Regions from separate parts of the Streptomyces sp. NBC_01092 genome, predicted to be linked through region 3. Evidence: predicted binding sites of a transcription regulator. Region 3 holds the regulator's gene; each other region holds the start of a gene.
What was found. Region 3 encodes HrcA, which represses chaperone genes, less so after heat shock. Its sites were predicted from a motif close to TTNGCACTCNGNNNNNCNGAGTGCNAA; they were not measured.

Region 1 (5,108 bases), 1.3 Mb from region 3:
TCCTCCACCGGCAATCTCGCCGGTGCGGTGGGCGCCGCCGCGGCCCGCGCCGGCTTCCGCTCCTGCGTGTTCATCCCGCACGACCTGGAGCAGGGCAAGGTCGTCATGGCCGCGATCTACGGCGGCGAGCTCGTCGGCATCGAGGGCAACTACGACGACGTGAACCGTTTCTGCTCCGAGCTGATCGGCGACCCGGCCGGCGAGGGCTGGGGCTTCGTCAACGTCAACCTGCGGCCGTACTACGCGGAGGGCTCCAAGACCCTGGCGTACGAGATCTGCGAGCAGCTCGGCTGGCAGCTCCCGGACCAGCTGGTCGTCCCGATCGCGTCCGGCTCGCAGCTGACGAAGATCGACAAGGGTCTGCAGGAGCTGATCAAGCTCGGGCTCGTCGAGGACAAGCCGTACAAGATCTTCGGCGCGCAGGCCGAGGGCTGCTCGCCGGTGTCGACCGCGTTCAAGGCCGGCCACGACGTGGTCCGTCCGCAGAAGCCGAACACCATCGCCAAGTCGCTGGCGATCGGGAACCCGGCCGACGGGCCGTACGTCCTCGACATCGCGCGCCGCACGGGCGGGTTTGTGGAGGACGTGACGGACGAGCAGGTCGTCGACGCGATCAAGATCCTCGCCCGGACCGAGGGCATCTTCGCGGAGACCGCCGGCGGGGTGACCGTGGGTGTGGCGAAGAAGCTGATCGAGGACGGTGTGCTGGACCCGAGCCTCACGACTGTCGTGCTCAACACCGGCGACGGGCTGAAGACGTTGGATGCGGTGGCCGGTACGGGGCTGACTGCGACGATTCGTCCCAACCTCGACTCGTTCCGCGCGGCGGGTCTCGTCTGATGGAGCCCCGCGCCCCTCGGGACGCCGCCTCACCCGAACCTGCACACTGACCGGAGGTCACACCGTATGAGCGTCAACGTCCGCATCCCCACCATCCTGCGCACCTACACGGGTGGCCAGGCCGAGGTCGCCGCCGAGGGTGCCAACCTCGGCGAGGTCATCGCCGACCTGGAGAAGAACCACACCGGGATCGCCGCCCGGGTTCTCGACGACCAGGGCAAGCTGCGCCGCTTCGTCAATGTCTACGTCAATGACGACGACGTGCGTTTCGAGCAGGGGCTGGAGACGGCCACTCCCGACGGTGCCGGCGTCTCCATCATTCCGGCCGTCGCCGGCGGCTGACCTGCTGACCGAATGACCGATCATTACCATCGGTAACCCAGGTTACTGAGAGTTCACCGAATTGCCCCCTCCGTGAGAGAAGCGGAGGGGGCAATTCTGTGTGGTTGAGCGAGGTACAGTTGGGGAACGTGCCGCCGATCTCCGAGTCGGTTGCCCTTGATTTTTGCCGTACGCCCGACAAGAAGTAGCCAAAGTGTGCGGGTTTTTTGCGGCTTTCGTTCCGTATGCCGGGTCCGACTTGACCTGAAGTCAACGGAATTGTCCCCACATTCCCGACCGGTCGTGCCCGGAATTCTCGTCCGATTGACCTGTTGCAGACGGCAGTTGGGCAGATACATTCAGCCGCGGTCGACGCGTTCCGGCGCACGCCCCCGACCGATGGGGGGTGAGGTCTGACCCGGATCCGCGAAGTGTGGATCTGTGCAAGGGCCAGTAATAGGGGAGTTAGGCATGGCTCAGGGCACCGTCAAGTGGTTCAACGCGGAGAAGGGGTACGGCTTCATCGCGGTCGACGGTGGTGCGGATGTTTTCGTCCACTACAGCGCGATCCAGATGGACGGGTACCGCACCCTGGAGGAAGGCCAGCGGGTCGATTTCGAGATCTCGCAGGGCCAGAAGGGGCCGCAGGCGGACATGGTCCGTCTGGCCACCGGCTGAAGCACGCGTCGACTAACAGCAGCGACGTTCTTCTTCGAAGGGCTCGCACCTCCCGGGGTGCGAGCCCTTCGCCATGCCCCCGACTCCAGGGCTCGATCCCCGAGAGCCGCTTGCACTCGCATGGGTCGAGTGCTAATCATTGCGTTAGCACTCTGAAGGTGAGAGTGACAAAGAAGGACCGGGTCGGTGAGGCCCGCAGGCCGGGTGGGGCAAGGAACCACGAGGCCGGCGAGCCGTCCGTCGCGGGCGCGGGCGCGGTCCGAAGGAATCACCCCCAGTCCTGGAGGGACCACTTCACATGGCCAAGATCATCGCGTTCGACGAGGAGGCGCGGCGCGGCCTCGAGCGCGGCATGAACCAGCTCGCGGACGCCGTGAAGGTGACGCTCGGCCCCAAGGGCCGCAACGTCGTCCTCGAGAAGAAGTGGGGCGCCCCCACGATCACCAACGATGGTGTCTCCATCGCCAAGGAGATCGAGCTCGAGGACCCGTACGAGAAGATCGGCGCCGAGCTGGTCAAGGAAGTCGCCAAGAAGACGGACGACGTCGCCGGTGACGGTACGACCACCGCGACCGTTCTCGCCCAGGCCCTGGTCAAGGAGGGCCTGCGCAACGTAGCCGCCGGCGCCAACCCGATGGCCCTCAAGCGCGGTATCGAGAAGGCCGTCGAGGCCGTCTCCGCCGCTCTCCTTGAGCAGGCCAAGGATGTCGAGACCAAGGAGCAGATCGCCTCCACGGCCTCCATCTCCGCCGCCGACACCCAGATCGGCGAGCTCATCGCCGAGGCCATGGACAAGGTCGGCAAGGAAGGCGTCATCACCGTCGAGGAGTCCCAGACCTTCGGTCTGGAGCTGGAGCTCACCGAGGGTATGCGCTTCGACAAGGGCTACATCTCGGCGTACTTCGCCACCGACATGGAGCGGATGGAGGCGTCGCTCGACGACCCGTACATCCTCATCGCCAACTCCAAGATCGGCTCCGTCAAGGACCTGCTCCCGCTCCTGGAGAAGGTCATGCAGTCGGGCAAGCCGCTGCTGATCATCGCCGAGGACGTCGAGGGCGAGGCCCTGTCGACCCTGGTCGTCAACAAGATCCGCGGCACCTTCAAGTCCGTCGCCGTCAAGGCCCCGGGCTTCGGTGACCGCCGCAAGGCGATGCTGAACGACATCGCCATCCTCACCGGTGGCGAGGTCATCTCCGAGGAGGTCGGTCTCAAGCTCGAGAACACCTCCCTGGACCTCCTTGGCAAGGCCCGCAAGGTCGTCATCACCAAGGACGAGACCACCATCGTCGACGGTGCCGGCTCCTCCGAGCAGGTTCAGGGCCGGGTCAACCAGATCCGCGCCGAGATCGAGAACAGCGACTCGGACTACGACCGCGAGAAGCTCCAGGAGCGCCTGGCGAAGCTCGCGGGCGGCGTGGCCGTCATCAAGGCCGGTGCCGCGACCGAGGTCGAGCTCAAGGAGCGCAAGCACCGCATCGAGGACGCCGTGCGCAACGCCAAGGCGGCCGTCGAGGAGGGCATCGTCGCCGGTGGCGGCGTGGCCCTGCTGCAGGCTTCCGGTGTCTTCGAGAAGCTGGACCTGGAGGGTGACGAGGCGACCGGCGCCAACGCCGTGAAGCTCGCCCTGGAGGCCCCGCTCAAGCAGATCGCCGTCAACGGTGGTCTGGAGGGTGGCGTCGTCGTCGAGAAGGTGCGCAACCTTCAGGTCGGCCACGGTCTGAACGCCGCGACCGGCGAGTACGTCGACATGATCGCCGAGGGCATCATCGACCCGGCGAAGGTGACGCGTTCCGCGCTGCAGAACGCCGCGTCGATCGCTGCGCTGTTCCTGACCACCGAGGCCGTCATCGCCGACAAGCCGGAGAAGGCCGCCGCGCCTGCCGGTGGCGGTATGCCGGGCGGTGACATGGACTTCTGATCGACGTCGGGGGCCTGGCCTCCGGTTGATCAACGTCCTTTTGCCGAGGGCGGCACCTCCTGTTGCGACAGGGGGTGCCGCCCTCGGTGTTTTGGCGGGTGCGGGTGGTGCGCGACCAGCCCCCACGCACCCGTACTCGCTCGCGAAACCCATCCCCCTCCTTGGGAATGCGCAGCCTCACACGCATCGTTGCTTAATGTGGTGCAACAATGCGTGTGCACATACCAGCCGGTATAGACAAAACCCCCTCCCCAGGAGCTCCTACGTGACCGTCACCCAGCCCGCCGCCGCCCGTGCGGCCCAGATCCTGTCCCGGCCGACCGTGATCAACGGCCTCACCGTCCCGAACCGCATCGTGATGGCGCCGATGACCCGGATGTTCTCGCCGGGCGGTGTGCCCGGTGCCGACGTGGAGTCGTACTACTCGCGGCGGGCCGCCGCCGGAGTGGGACTGATCGTCACCGAGGGGACGTACGTCGGGCACGAGTCCGCCGGGCAGAGCGACCGGGTGCCGCGGTTCCACGGGGAGGAGCAGCTGGCCGGGTGGGCGAGGGTCGCGGACGCGGTGCACGCCGCGGGCGGGACGATCGTGCCGCAGCTGTGGCACATCGGCATGGTGCGTCAGCAGGGGCAGCCGCCGTTCGCCGAGGCCCCTGCCGTCGGTCCCTCGGGTCTGCGCATCGGCGCCGACGAGGCCACCGGCAAGGCCATGACCCGACAGGACCTGGACGACGTGATCGGCGCCTTCGCCGAGGCCGCCGCGGACGCCGAGCGCATCGGCTTCGACGGTGTGGAGATCCACGGCGCCCACGGCTACCTCGTCGACCAGTTCCTGTGGTCGGGCACCAACCGCCGCTCGGACGCCTACGGCGGTGACCCGGTCGCCCGTACCAAGTTCGGCGCGGAGATCGTGGCCGCCGTACGCGAGCGGGTCTCCCCGGACTTCCCCGTCATCTTCCGCTACTCGCAGTGGAAGCAGGAGGCCTACGACGCGCGCCTCGCCGAGACCCCTGAGGAGCTGGAGGCCATCCTCGCCCCGCTCGCCGCGGCCGGCGTCGACGCCTTCCACGCCTCCACCCGCCGCTACTGGATCCCGGAGTTCGACGGCTCCGACCTCAACCTCGCGGGCTGGACGAAGAAGCTGACCGGCAGGCCCACCATCAGCGTCGGCTCGGTCGGCCTGGACGGCGAGTTCCTCGGCGCGTTCGCGGGCCAGGGCTCGGAGCTCAAGGGCATCGACGACCTCCTGGACCGCCTGGAGGCCGAGGAGTTCGACTTCGTCGCCGTCGGCCGCGCGCTGCTCCAGGACCCCGAGTGGGCGGCGAAGGTGCTGGACGGCCGCTTCGGT
Region 2 (5,108 bases), 2.7 Mb from region 3:
GAGGGAGTCGAAGGAGGCGAGGTGGTCGTTCACCGGGTCATTGTCGGCCAGGCGGCCTACCGCCCGCTCACCGCCGGTTCGCTGTGGGCCAGTCGGTGGATGGTCCGCCGCCTGCGGCGGTGTCGGCCCGGCTTCGGGGCGGGCGCCTGCCAGGATCCGGCTCCATGCGACTAGTAGTACAAAATGACAAAAGGCTCCGAAAAGGGATCCCCGCAGGTCGTCGTCGTGGGACCAGGGAGGCGGCCCGGCGTGCACGGGTCCGGGGAGTCGTCGCCGTGCTCGCCGTCGCCGCCATCGCGTCCGGCTGCGCGCAGGGCGGCGGCGTGGGCGGTGGACGTGGCAGCGGGATCGAGGCCCCGGACGCCACCGCCGGCCAGGGGCAGCCGCACAAGGCGCCGCCCCCGGCCGCGACATCGACCCCGCACGCCAAGAAGTTCCAGTCCGCCCAGTCCGCGCACGCCGCCCGTGTCGCCGCCGCCAGACGCTGGCGCCTGGAACGAGTCCCGCTCACGCCCCCGCCGCCCCCGGCCAAGAAGCCGGGGATCACCACCCGTGACGGCTTCGAGGTCGACGGGCACGAGGAGCTCGGCCTCCCGCCGGTCTTCACGACCGTCCCGACCAAGGAGCGGGTCGTCTTCCTCACCATCGACGACGGCGCCGAGAAGGACCCGGTGTTCCTGCGGATGATGAGCGATCTGAAGGTGCCGTACACCGCCTTCCTCAGCAACTACGTGATCGAGGACGACTACGGCTACTTCAGGAAGATGCAGCGCAGGGGCGTGGTCCTGAACAACCACACCCTCCACCACCTCTACCTGCCGGCCCTCTCCTATCGCCGTCAGCAGCACGAGATCTGCAGCATGCAGGACGTCATCGAGGAGCGCTACGGCAAGCGCCCGCTGCTCTTCCGCCCGCCCTTCGGCAACTACAACCGCAACACGCTGCGCGCGGCGAAGTCCTGCGGCGTCCGGTACGTCCCCCTGTGGAACGAGGAGGTGTTCGTCGACCACTGGGAGTACCGCGAGTGGGACCGGAAGATCCGTCCGGGTGACATCGTGCTCAGTCACTTCCGGGGCCGGGAGGACTGGAAGGGCACAATGCCCGACATGATCCGCCGGTTCCTGAACAAGGTGACGGCCGAGGGGTACGCGGTGGCCCGGCTGGAGGACTACCTGTGAGGTCGGCCCCCGGGGCGCTCGCCGCCCTGGTCCTGACGTCCGCCCTGCTCGCCGGCTGCGCCGGGTCGGCCGGTCCTGCCGACCCGCGCGGAGAACCCGGCGAGCGGGCGGCACGGTCGGCGAAGAACCCGGCGCACACGGACCGGCCGTACCGCCGCTGGGGCCTGAGCGCCCCGCTGCCCGAGCCGCCGCCCCCGCCCGCCCGGCGGCTGCCGCACCCGGCCGGCGACGCGCTGCCCGTCGTGCACCGCGTCCTCACCCGCGACAAGGTCGTCTTCCTCACCTACGACGACGGCGCCGAGAAGGACCCCCGCTTCGTCGACATGGTCCGCGAACTGCGGCTGCCCGTCAGCATGTTCCTCACCGACAGCGTGGTCGGCCCGGGCTACGGCCACTTCGCCCGGCTGCGCTCGGTCGGCGCGTCGATCCAGAACCACACCCTCGACCACGCCGCCCTGCGCGGTCTGCCGTACGCCGGCCAGCGCGCCGAGATCTGCGGCCAGCAGAACAAGCTCCGCGCCCGCTTCGGCATCCGCCCCCGCCTCTTCCGCCCGCCCTACGGCACCTACGACACCACCACACTGCGCGCGGCGGCCGACTGCGGCGTGACGGCGGTCGTGCTGTGGCGTGCGGCGCTGGAGGGGGACGGCGAACTGACGTACGCGCACGGCCCCCAGCGGCTGCGGGCCGGCGACATCGTGTCCGTCCCCTCGGGGGAGCCGGCCGGCCTGTCCCTGCGGGAGCGCACGACGAGGCTGCTGCGGGAGGTCCAGCAGCGGGGGCTGACGGTGGGCCGCCTGGAGGACTACCTGTAGGCCATCCAGCCCGGGTCCCCCCGACGTGATTGGCACTCCGCTTGACCGAGTGCTAATCGCGGTCATAGTCTCAGGTCTGGCACTCCCCACTGGAGAGTGCCAACAACGCGACGGGCAGGTCCGGCACCCGCGACGACGGATCCACCTGGTCGCCACCTCAGACAGTTAACCCCGTGAGATCTCCGAAGGGGGAGGTCGGATCGTGACGACCACCAGCTCCAAGGTTGCCATCAAGCCGCTTGAGGACCGCATTGTGGTCCAGCCGCTCGACGCCGAGCAGACCACCGCCTCTGGCCTGGTCATCCCGGACACCGCCAAGGAGAAGCCCCAGGAGGGCGTCGTCCTGGCCGTGGGCCCGGGCCGCTTCGAGAACGGCGAGCGTCTCCCGCTCGACGTCAAGACCGGCGACATCGTGCTGTACAGCAAGTACGGCGGCACCGAGGTGAAGTACAACGGCGAGGAGTACCTCGTCCTCTCGGCTCGCGACGTGCTCGCGATCATCGAGAAGTAGTTCACCCGAAGCATTTGCTTTGAGCTGCGCCCCTGGCCCCCGCGACCTTATGAAGCCGGGCGTCAGGGGCGCGGTTCGTTTCACCCACGTTTTCCGAGAGGGCTGAACCGCTCCCATGGCGAAGATCCTGAAGTTCGACGAGGACGCCCGTCGCGCCCTCGAGCGCGGCGTCAACAAGCTGGCCGACACGGTCAAGGTGACGATCGGCCCCAAGGGCCGCAACGTCGTCATCGACAAGAAGTTCGGCGCGCCCACCATCACCAACGACGGTGTCACGATCGCCCGTGAGGTCGAGATCGACGACCCGTTCGAGAACCTCGGCGCCCAGCTGGTGAAGGAGGTGGCGACCAAGACCAACGACATCGCTGGTGACGGCACCACCACCGCCACCGTGCTGGCCCAGGCGCTGGTCCGCGAGGGCCTGAGGAACGTCGCCGCGGGTGCCTCCCCGGCGCTGCTGAAGAAGGGCATCGACGCGGCCGTGGCCGCGATCTCCGAGGAGCTCCTCGCGACCGCCCGTCCGGTCGACGACAAGTCCGACATCGCCGCCGTGGCCGGCCTGTCCGCCCAGGACAGCCAGGTCGGCGAGCTCATCGCCGAGGCGATGGACAAGGTCGGCAAGGACGGTGTCATCACCGTCGAGGAGTCCAACACCTTCGGTCTGGAGCTGGACTTCACCGAGGGCATGGCCTTCGACAAGGGCTACCTGTCGCCGTACTTCGTGACGGACCAGGAGCGCATGGAGGCCGTCCTGGAGGACCCCTACATCCTCATCAACCAGGGCAAGATCTCCTCCATCCAGGACCTGCTGCCGCTGCTCGAGAAGGTCATCCAGTCGGGTGCCTCGAAGCCGCTGCTGATCATCGCCGAGGACGTCGACGGCGAGGCCCTGTCGACCCTGGTCGTCAACAAGATCCGCGGCACCTTCAACGCGGTCGCGGTCAAGGCCCCCGGCTTCGGTGACCGCCGCAAGGCGATGCTGCAGGACCTGGCGGTCCTCACCGGCGCCACGGTCATCTCCGAGGAGGTCGGCCTCAAGCTCGACCAGGCCGACCTGGACGTGCTGGGCAGCGCCCGCCGCGTCACCGTCACCAAGGACGACACCACGGTCGTCGACGGCGGCGGCGACTCCGCGGACGTCACGGGCCGCGTCGCCCAGATCAAGGCCGAGATCGAGAACACCGACTCCGACTGGGACCGCGAGAAGCTCCAGGAGCGCCTCGCGAAGCTGGCCGGCGGCGTGTGCGTGATCAAGGTCGGCGCCGCCACCGAGGTGGAGCTGAAGGAGAAGAAGCACCGTCTGGAGGACGCCATCTCCGCGACCCGCGCCGCGGTCGAGGAGGGCATCGTCTCCGGTGGTGGCTCCGCGCTCGTCCACGCCGCGAAGGTGCTGGAGGGCGGCCTCGGCAAGACCGGCGACGAGGCCACGGGCGTCTCCGTCGTCCGCCGCGCGGTCGTCGAGCCGCTGCGCTGGATCGCCGAGAACGCCGGCCTGGAGGGTTACGTCATCACCTCCAAGGTCGCCGAGCTCGACAAGGGCCAGGGCTTCAACGCCGCGACCGGCGAGTACGGCGACCTGGTCAAGGCCGGCGTCATCGACCCGGTCAAGGTCACCCGCTCCGCCCTGGAGAACGCCGCCTCCATCGCCTCCCTCCTCCTGACGACCGAGACCCTGGTCGTCGAGAAGAAGGAAGAGGAAGAGCCGGCTGCCGGTGGCCACGGCCACGGGCACGCGCACTGAGCCCAGTCGCTCAACCGCTCGTAAAAGGCCCCGGTCCCGCACTCACGTGCGGGACCGGGGCCTTCCCCTTCGCGGGCTTCACCGACCGAGTACCCCCAGCTGCTCCAGCAGCCCGGCCCGGTCGTACAGCCAGTGGCTCTCGCAGATCCTGCCGTCCCGGAACCGCTGCCAGGTCATGCCCCGCATGGTCACGTCCTGCCCGGTCGCCGCGATCCCCAGGAAGTCACCCTTGTGCCGCGCCGTCCACATCCACCGCGTGCACACCTGGTCGTCCTGCGCCATCTGGTCGTCGATCCGGAAGGTGAAGTCGAACGCGGCCCGCCAGCCCGCGTACTGCTCACGGATCCCGTCGACACCCCGCACGGGCTGCGGATACGACGGATCGTGATCCACGTAGTCGTCGGTGAGGTGCTCGCCGATGGCCTCCGGCGCCATCGTCCCCATGTTCTCGAAGAAGGCCCGCGCGGCCAGGACGTTCAGCTGCTCGTCCCGGATGACGTCCAGATCGGTGAACGTCGGCGTCTCGTCGCAGAGCGCGACCATCTCCCGGAAGATCCGATCGGTCTCGGGAAGGTTGGAGTTGCGCATCGCATCCTCGTACGACGCGAACTCCACGATCTCGATGAAGTGCCCCGAGTCGGACCGGTCCTTGCCGATGATGTCGTGGGTCGCCGTCCGCTTCCCCTCGGTCTGCTCGACCCACCTGTCCATCAGCCGGTTCATCTCGTCGAAGCGGCTGGTCCTGCAATCGATGAGCTGCACGAAGGTCATAACGCCGTCGCCTCCCGGTGGCGCTGGGTGCGGCCGAACACCACCATTGTCCTCGCCGCAGGAGCGGTGTGCCTGTCGAGTCGCGGAACACC
Region 3 (5,108 bases):
ACAACGCTGTCGCCGCGGCGTTCAGTTCGGCGGCCAGGACCTCCACCAGCTGCCCCGCGGGCAGTTCGCGGGCCATGCGGTGCCCCTGCCCCGCCCACAGGGCCATGCCCTGCGGGTCACCGGACGCGGCGGCCTTCTTGCGCAGGGGCGAGGTGAGGTGGTGGACCTCGGGGTAGGCGGCGGGGGCGTACGGGCCGTGCTCGCGCAGGAAGCGGTTGACGAGGCCGCGCGCGGGGCGTCCGGAGAACGCGCGCGTCAGCTCGGTGCGGACGAACAGGGGGTTCGTCAGCGCCTGCTTGTGCAGGGCGTTGGCGCCGGACTCCGGGGTGGCGAGGAAGGCGGTGCCGAGCTGTGCGGCACTGGCGCCGGCCGCGAGGGCGGCGGCGATCTGGCTGCCGCGCATGATGCCGCCGGCGGCGACGAGCGGGAGGCTCACGGTCTCGCGGATCTGGGCGACGAGCGACAGCAGCCCGATGCCGGTGCCGTCGGTCTCGGGGTTGTCGCGATGGGTGCCCTGATGACCACCGGCTTCCACGCCCTGCACGATCACGGCATCGGCCCCGGCCCGCTGCACGGCGAGGGCCTCGTCCGGGGTGGTGGCGGTGACGAGGGTGACGGTGCCGGCCCGGCGCAGGGACTCCAGCACGTCGCTGCTGGGCACGCCGAAGTGGAACGAGACCACGGGCACCGGGTTGTCGAGGAGCACGGCGAGCTTGGCGTCGTAGCCGTCGTCCCGTCCGCTGTCCGGGTCCCCCAGCTCGACCTCGTACCAGGCGGCCTCACCGGCCAGCTGGTGGGCGTAGACGTCCACGGCCGCGGCGTCGGCGTACTCGGGCTGCGGCATGAACAGGTTGACGCCGAAAGGGCGCTGGGTCAGCCCGCGCAGCTGCTTGATCTCCTGGTACATCCCGTCGGCGGTTTTGTACCCGGCGGCGAGAAAGCCCAGCCCACCGGCCTCGCACACGGCGGCAGCGAGGTGCGGCACGGAGACGCCGCCTGCCATGGGGGCCTGCACGATCGGATGGGGGAAGAGATCGGTCAGTGCGGAGGACATGACGGCATGTTGTCACGTCCTCCGAACAAGTCCGAATCGGCCCTGTGCCCCGGCATCGGGCCGGGGAAAATCAGCCCGTCCGGCGTTTGAGGACGAGGCCCGTTCAGGGCCGAAGCGGGGGTCTGGGGGCGGCGGCCCCCAGCCACGGAACGCAACCCCCACGCACCGGTCAGCGACCGTTGAACGCGTCCTTCAACCGCGAGAACAGCCCTTGCTGACCCGGCTGGAACTGCCCCTGCGGGCGCTCCTCGCCGCGCAGCTTGGCCAGCTCGCGCAGCAGGCGCTCCTGTTCGGGGTCCAGCTTGTTCGGGGTCTGGACCTCGACGTGCACGATGAGATCGCCACGGCCGCCGCCCCGCAGATGCGTGACACCGCGCCCGTGCAGCGGGATCGACTGGCCGGACTGGGTGCCGGGCCGGATGTCGACCTCCTCCATGCCGTCCAGCGTCTCCAGCGGCACCTTCGTGCCGAGGGACGCGGCCGTCATCGGGATGGTGACCGTGCAGTGCAGGTCGTCGCCGCGCCGCTGGAAGGTCGAGTGCGGCAGCTCGTGGATCTCGACGTACAGGTCACCGGCGGGACCGCCGCCGGGCCCGACCTCGCCCTCACCGGCGAGCTGGATCCGCGTGCCGTTGTCGACACCGGCCGGGATCTTGACCGTCAGGGTCCGGCGGGACCGTACCCGGCCGTCGCCCGCGCACTCGGGGCACGGGGTCGGGACGACGGTGCCGAAGCCCTGGCACTGCGGACACGGCCGCGAGGTCATGACCTGGCCCAGGAAGGACCGCGTCACCTGCGACACCTCACCGCGGCCGCGGCACATGTCACACGTCTGGGCGGAGGTGCCGGGGGCAGCCCCCTCGCCGTTGCAGGTGTTGCAGACGACGGCCGTGTCGACCTGGATGTCCTTCGTCGTGCCGAAGGCCGCCTCGTCGAGCTCGATCTCCAGCCGGATCATCGCGTCCTGGCCGCGCCGGGTGCGCGAGCGCGGGCCGCGCTGGGACGCCGTACCGAAGAAGGCGTCCATGATGTCCGAGAAGTTCCCGAAGCCGCCCGCGCCGAAGCCGCCGGCGCCAGCGCCGCCCGCCTGGGACAGCGGGTCGCCGCCGAGGTCGTAGACCTGCTTCTTCTGCGGGTCCGACAGCACCTCGTAAGCGGCGTTGATCTCCTTGAACCGCTCCTGGGTCTTCGGATCCGGGTTGACGTCCGGGTGCAGCTCGCGAGCGAGCCGCCGGAAGGCCTTCTTGATCTCTTCCTGCGACGCGTCGCGACGCACGCCGAGCACGGCGTAGTAGTCCGTGGCCACTTACGACTCCGCCAGGATCTGTCCGACGTAACGTGCCACTGCGCGTACCGCTCCCATCGTTCCCGGGTAATCCATGCGGGTCGGTCCGACCACGCCGAGCTTGGCGACTGCCTCGCCGCCCGAACCGTAGCCCACCGACACGACAGACGTGGAGTTGAGTCCCTCATAGGCATTCTCGTGCCCGATGCGCACGGTCATGCCCGAATCCCCGGCCTCGCCAAGCAACTTGAGGAGCACGACCTGCTCCTCGAGCGCCTCCAGGACGGGCCGGATGGTGAGGGGGAAGTCATGCCCGAAGCGGGTGAGATTGGCGGTGCCGCCGATCATCAGCCGCTCCTCGTTCTCCTCGACGAGTGTCTCCAGGAGGGTGGAGAGCACGGTCGTGACGGTGCCGCGGTCCTCGATGTCGAAGGCCTCGACGAGGTCCTCGACGAGCCTTGGCACATCACTGAAGCGCCGCCCCGCGACCCGGCTGTTCAGCCGCGCCCGCAGATCCGCGAGCGCGGTCTCACCGAAGGGCGCGGGGCAGTCGATCATGCGCTGCTCGACCCGCCCGGTGTCCGTGATCAGCACGAGCATCACGCGCGCGGGTGCGAGCGAGAGCAGCTCGACGTGCCGGACCGTGGAGCGGGTCAGCGACGGGTACTGCACGACGGCGACCTGCCGGGTGAGCTGCGCGAGCAGCCGTACGGTGCGGGCCACCACGTCGTCGAGGTCGACGGCGCCGTCGAGGAAGTTCTGGATGGCGCGCCGCTCGGGCGGGGTCATCGGCTTGACGCCGGCGAGCTTGTCGACGAACAGCCGGTAGCCCTTGTCGGTGGGGATGCGCCCGGCGCTGGTGTGCGGCTGGGCGATGAAGCCCTCGTCCTCCAGGGCTGCCATGTCGTTGCGGACGGTCGCCGGCGAGACGCCGAGGTTGTGCCGCTCGGTCAGGGCCTTCGACCCGACCGGCTCCTCGGTCCCGACATAGTCCTGGACGATGGCGCGCAGCACCTGGAGCCTGCGTTCACTCAGCATTTCGCGCACACCTCCAGAAAGTCGTGCCGCTTGGCGTCTTTCCTGGCACTCTGTCCGTCCGAGTGCCAGCCGTCCCCGGCCAAGTGTACGGCGGTGGGGTACGCCCCGGGCAAGGCCGGGCCAGGTCCTTCGTGCTTGGCGATGGTGTCTTGGCTAGCGTCGCCGTATGACGGTGACTTGGGAAGAGCTGGGGTGGGAGCGGCTGGCGGCCGGGGTGGGCCGGTGCCGGCTTCCGGTGTGGGACTGCACGGCGGGGCTGGTCGTGGGGGACGGCACCGCACTGATCGTCGACGCCGGGTCAAGCCTCGCGGAGGGCGTGCGGTTGCGTACGCAGGCGCAGTGGCTCGCGGGTCACCGTGTGACTCATCTCGCGCTGACGCATCCCCACTTCGACCACGTCTTCGGGGCGGCGGCGTTCGCGGGCGCCGAGGTCTACGGCCCTGTTGGCATGGAGACGGTGCTCGACGGGCGCCACGCGCGCGAGGAGCTGCGCGCCGACGCGGTCGGCAACGGCCTGGACCCGGCCGCGGCGGAGGAGGCGGTGGACGCGCTGATCCGCCCGCACCACCATGTCAGCGGCGAGTGGACGCTCGACCTGGGCGGCGGCCGCCAGGTCCTGCTGGCGAACGTGGGGCCCGCGCACACCGCCCACGACCTGGTGGTGCTCGTGCCGGGCGAGCGGGAGGTGGTGTTCTGCGGCGATCTGGTGGAGCAGTCCGGCGAGCCGCAGGCGGGGCCCGACGCCGTACCGTCGCACTGGCCGGCCGCCCTTGACCGCCTGCTGGAGCTGGGCGGCGAGGACGCGCTGTACGTGCCCGGTCACGGAGCGGTGGTGGACTCGGTGTTCGTACGGCGTCAGCGAGACGAGCTCGCATCCAGATTCGGCGTGTCGCAGTGACCGTGGGGGCGCTTCTCCTATCGTCATCCGAATGCGCCAGTACTCCCCGGACCTGACCCCGCCCTGGAAGAAGCCCAAGCCCGTCCCCGAGGTCCCGGCGGAGCCCGGCCTGGTGGTCGAGGAGCCCGGCACGGGGTTCTGCGGCGCGGTGATCCGCTGCGAGGCGGGCACGGTCACCCTGGAGGACCGCTTCGGCAAGCACCGGGTGTTTCCGCTGGAGCCGCGCGGGTTCCTGCTGGAGGGCAAGGTGGTGACCCTGGTCCGGCCGTCGTCCGCCGCTCCTGCGCGCCCCACCCGTACGGCATCCGGTTCGGTCGCCGTCCCCGGCGCACGCGCGCGCGTGGCCCGCGCCGGCCGTATCTACGTCGAGGGCCGGCACGACGCCGAGCTGGTCGAGAAGGTGTGGGGCGACGACCTGCGCATCGAGGGCGTGGTGGTGGAGTACCTGGAGGGCGTCGACGACCTGCCGTCGATCGTGGCCGAATTCGCACCCGGCCCGGACGCACGGCTGGGAGTCCTGGTGGACCACCTTGTACCCGGCACGAAGGAGTGGCGTATCGCGGAGTCGGTGACGAGCGGGCACGCGCTGGTCGTGGGCCACCCGTACATCGACATCTGGGAGGCGGTGAAGCCGTCAGCCCTGGGAATCGCGGGGTGGCCACGGGTGCCGCACGGCCAGGACTGGAAGACGGGGGTGTGCCGGGCGCTGGGGTGGCCTTCGGAGAACACCGGGGCGGTGTGGCAGGCGATTCTGCAGCGGGTGGGGTCTTACAAGGACCTGGAGCCGCAGCTGCTGGGGCGGGTGGAGGAGCTGATCGACTTCGTCACGGCCT

Region 1: groL (chaperonin GroEL) is a predicted target of HrcA. The motif match lies at 1,949-1,975, and genes of this name have one in related genera.
Region 2: groES (co-chaperone GroES) is a predicted target of HrcA. The motif match lies at 2,023-2,049, and genes of this name have one in related genera.

Annotation. Positions count from the first base shown of each region.
Region 1 covers NZ_CP108659.1:4,997,233-5,002,340, reverse strand. Annotated here, with positions in the region: gene thrC (threonine synthase) at 1-840, shown strand, start outside; gene OG254_RS22445 (MoaD/ThiS family protein) at 907-1,182, shown strand; gene OG254_RS22440 (cold-shock protein) at 1,633-1,839, shown strand; gene groL (chaperonin GroEL) at 2,138-3,760, shown strand; gene OG254_RS22430 (NADH:flavin oxidoreductase) at 4,026-5,108, shown strand, end outside.
Region 2 covers NZ_CP108659.1:6,459,329-6,464,436, forward strand. Annotated here, with positions in the region: gene OG254_RS29615 (THUMP-like domain-containing protein) at 1-33, opposite strand, end outside; gene OG254_RS29620 (polysaccharide deacetylase family protein) at 276-1,178, shown strand; gene OG254_RS29625 (polysaccharide deacetylase family protein) at 1,175-1,993, shown strand; gene groES (co-chaperone GroES) at 2,196-2,504, shown strand; gene groL (chaperonin GroEL) at 2,620-4,245, shown strand; gene OG254_RS29640 (ester cyclase) at 4,324-5,016, opposite strand.
Region 3 covers NZ_CP108659.1:3,714,838-3,719,945, forward strand. Annotated here, with positions in the region: gene OG254_RS16660 (nitronate monooxygenase) at 1-1,054, opposite strand, end outside; gene dnaJ (molecular chaperone DnaJ) at 1,224-2,360, opposite strand; gene hrcA (heat-inducible transcriptional repressor HrcA) at 2,361-3,377, opposite strand; gene OG254_RS16675 (MBL fold metallo-hydrolase) at 3,544-4,275, shown strand; gene OG254_RS16680 (DUF3097 domain-containing protein) at 4,307-5,108, shown strand, end outside; gene OG254_RS16685 (Uma2 family endonuclease) at 5,100-5,108, opposite strand, start outside.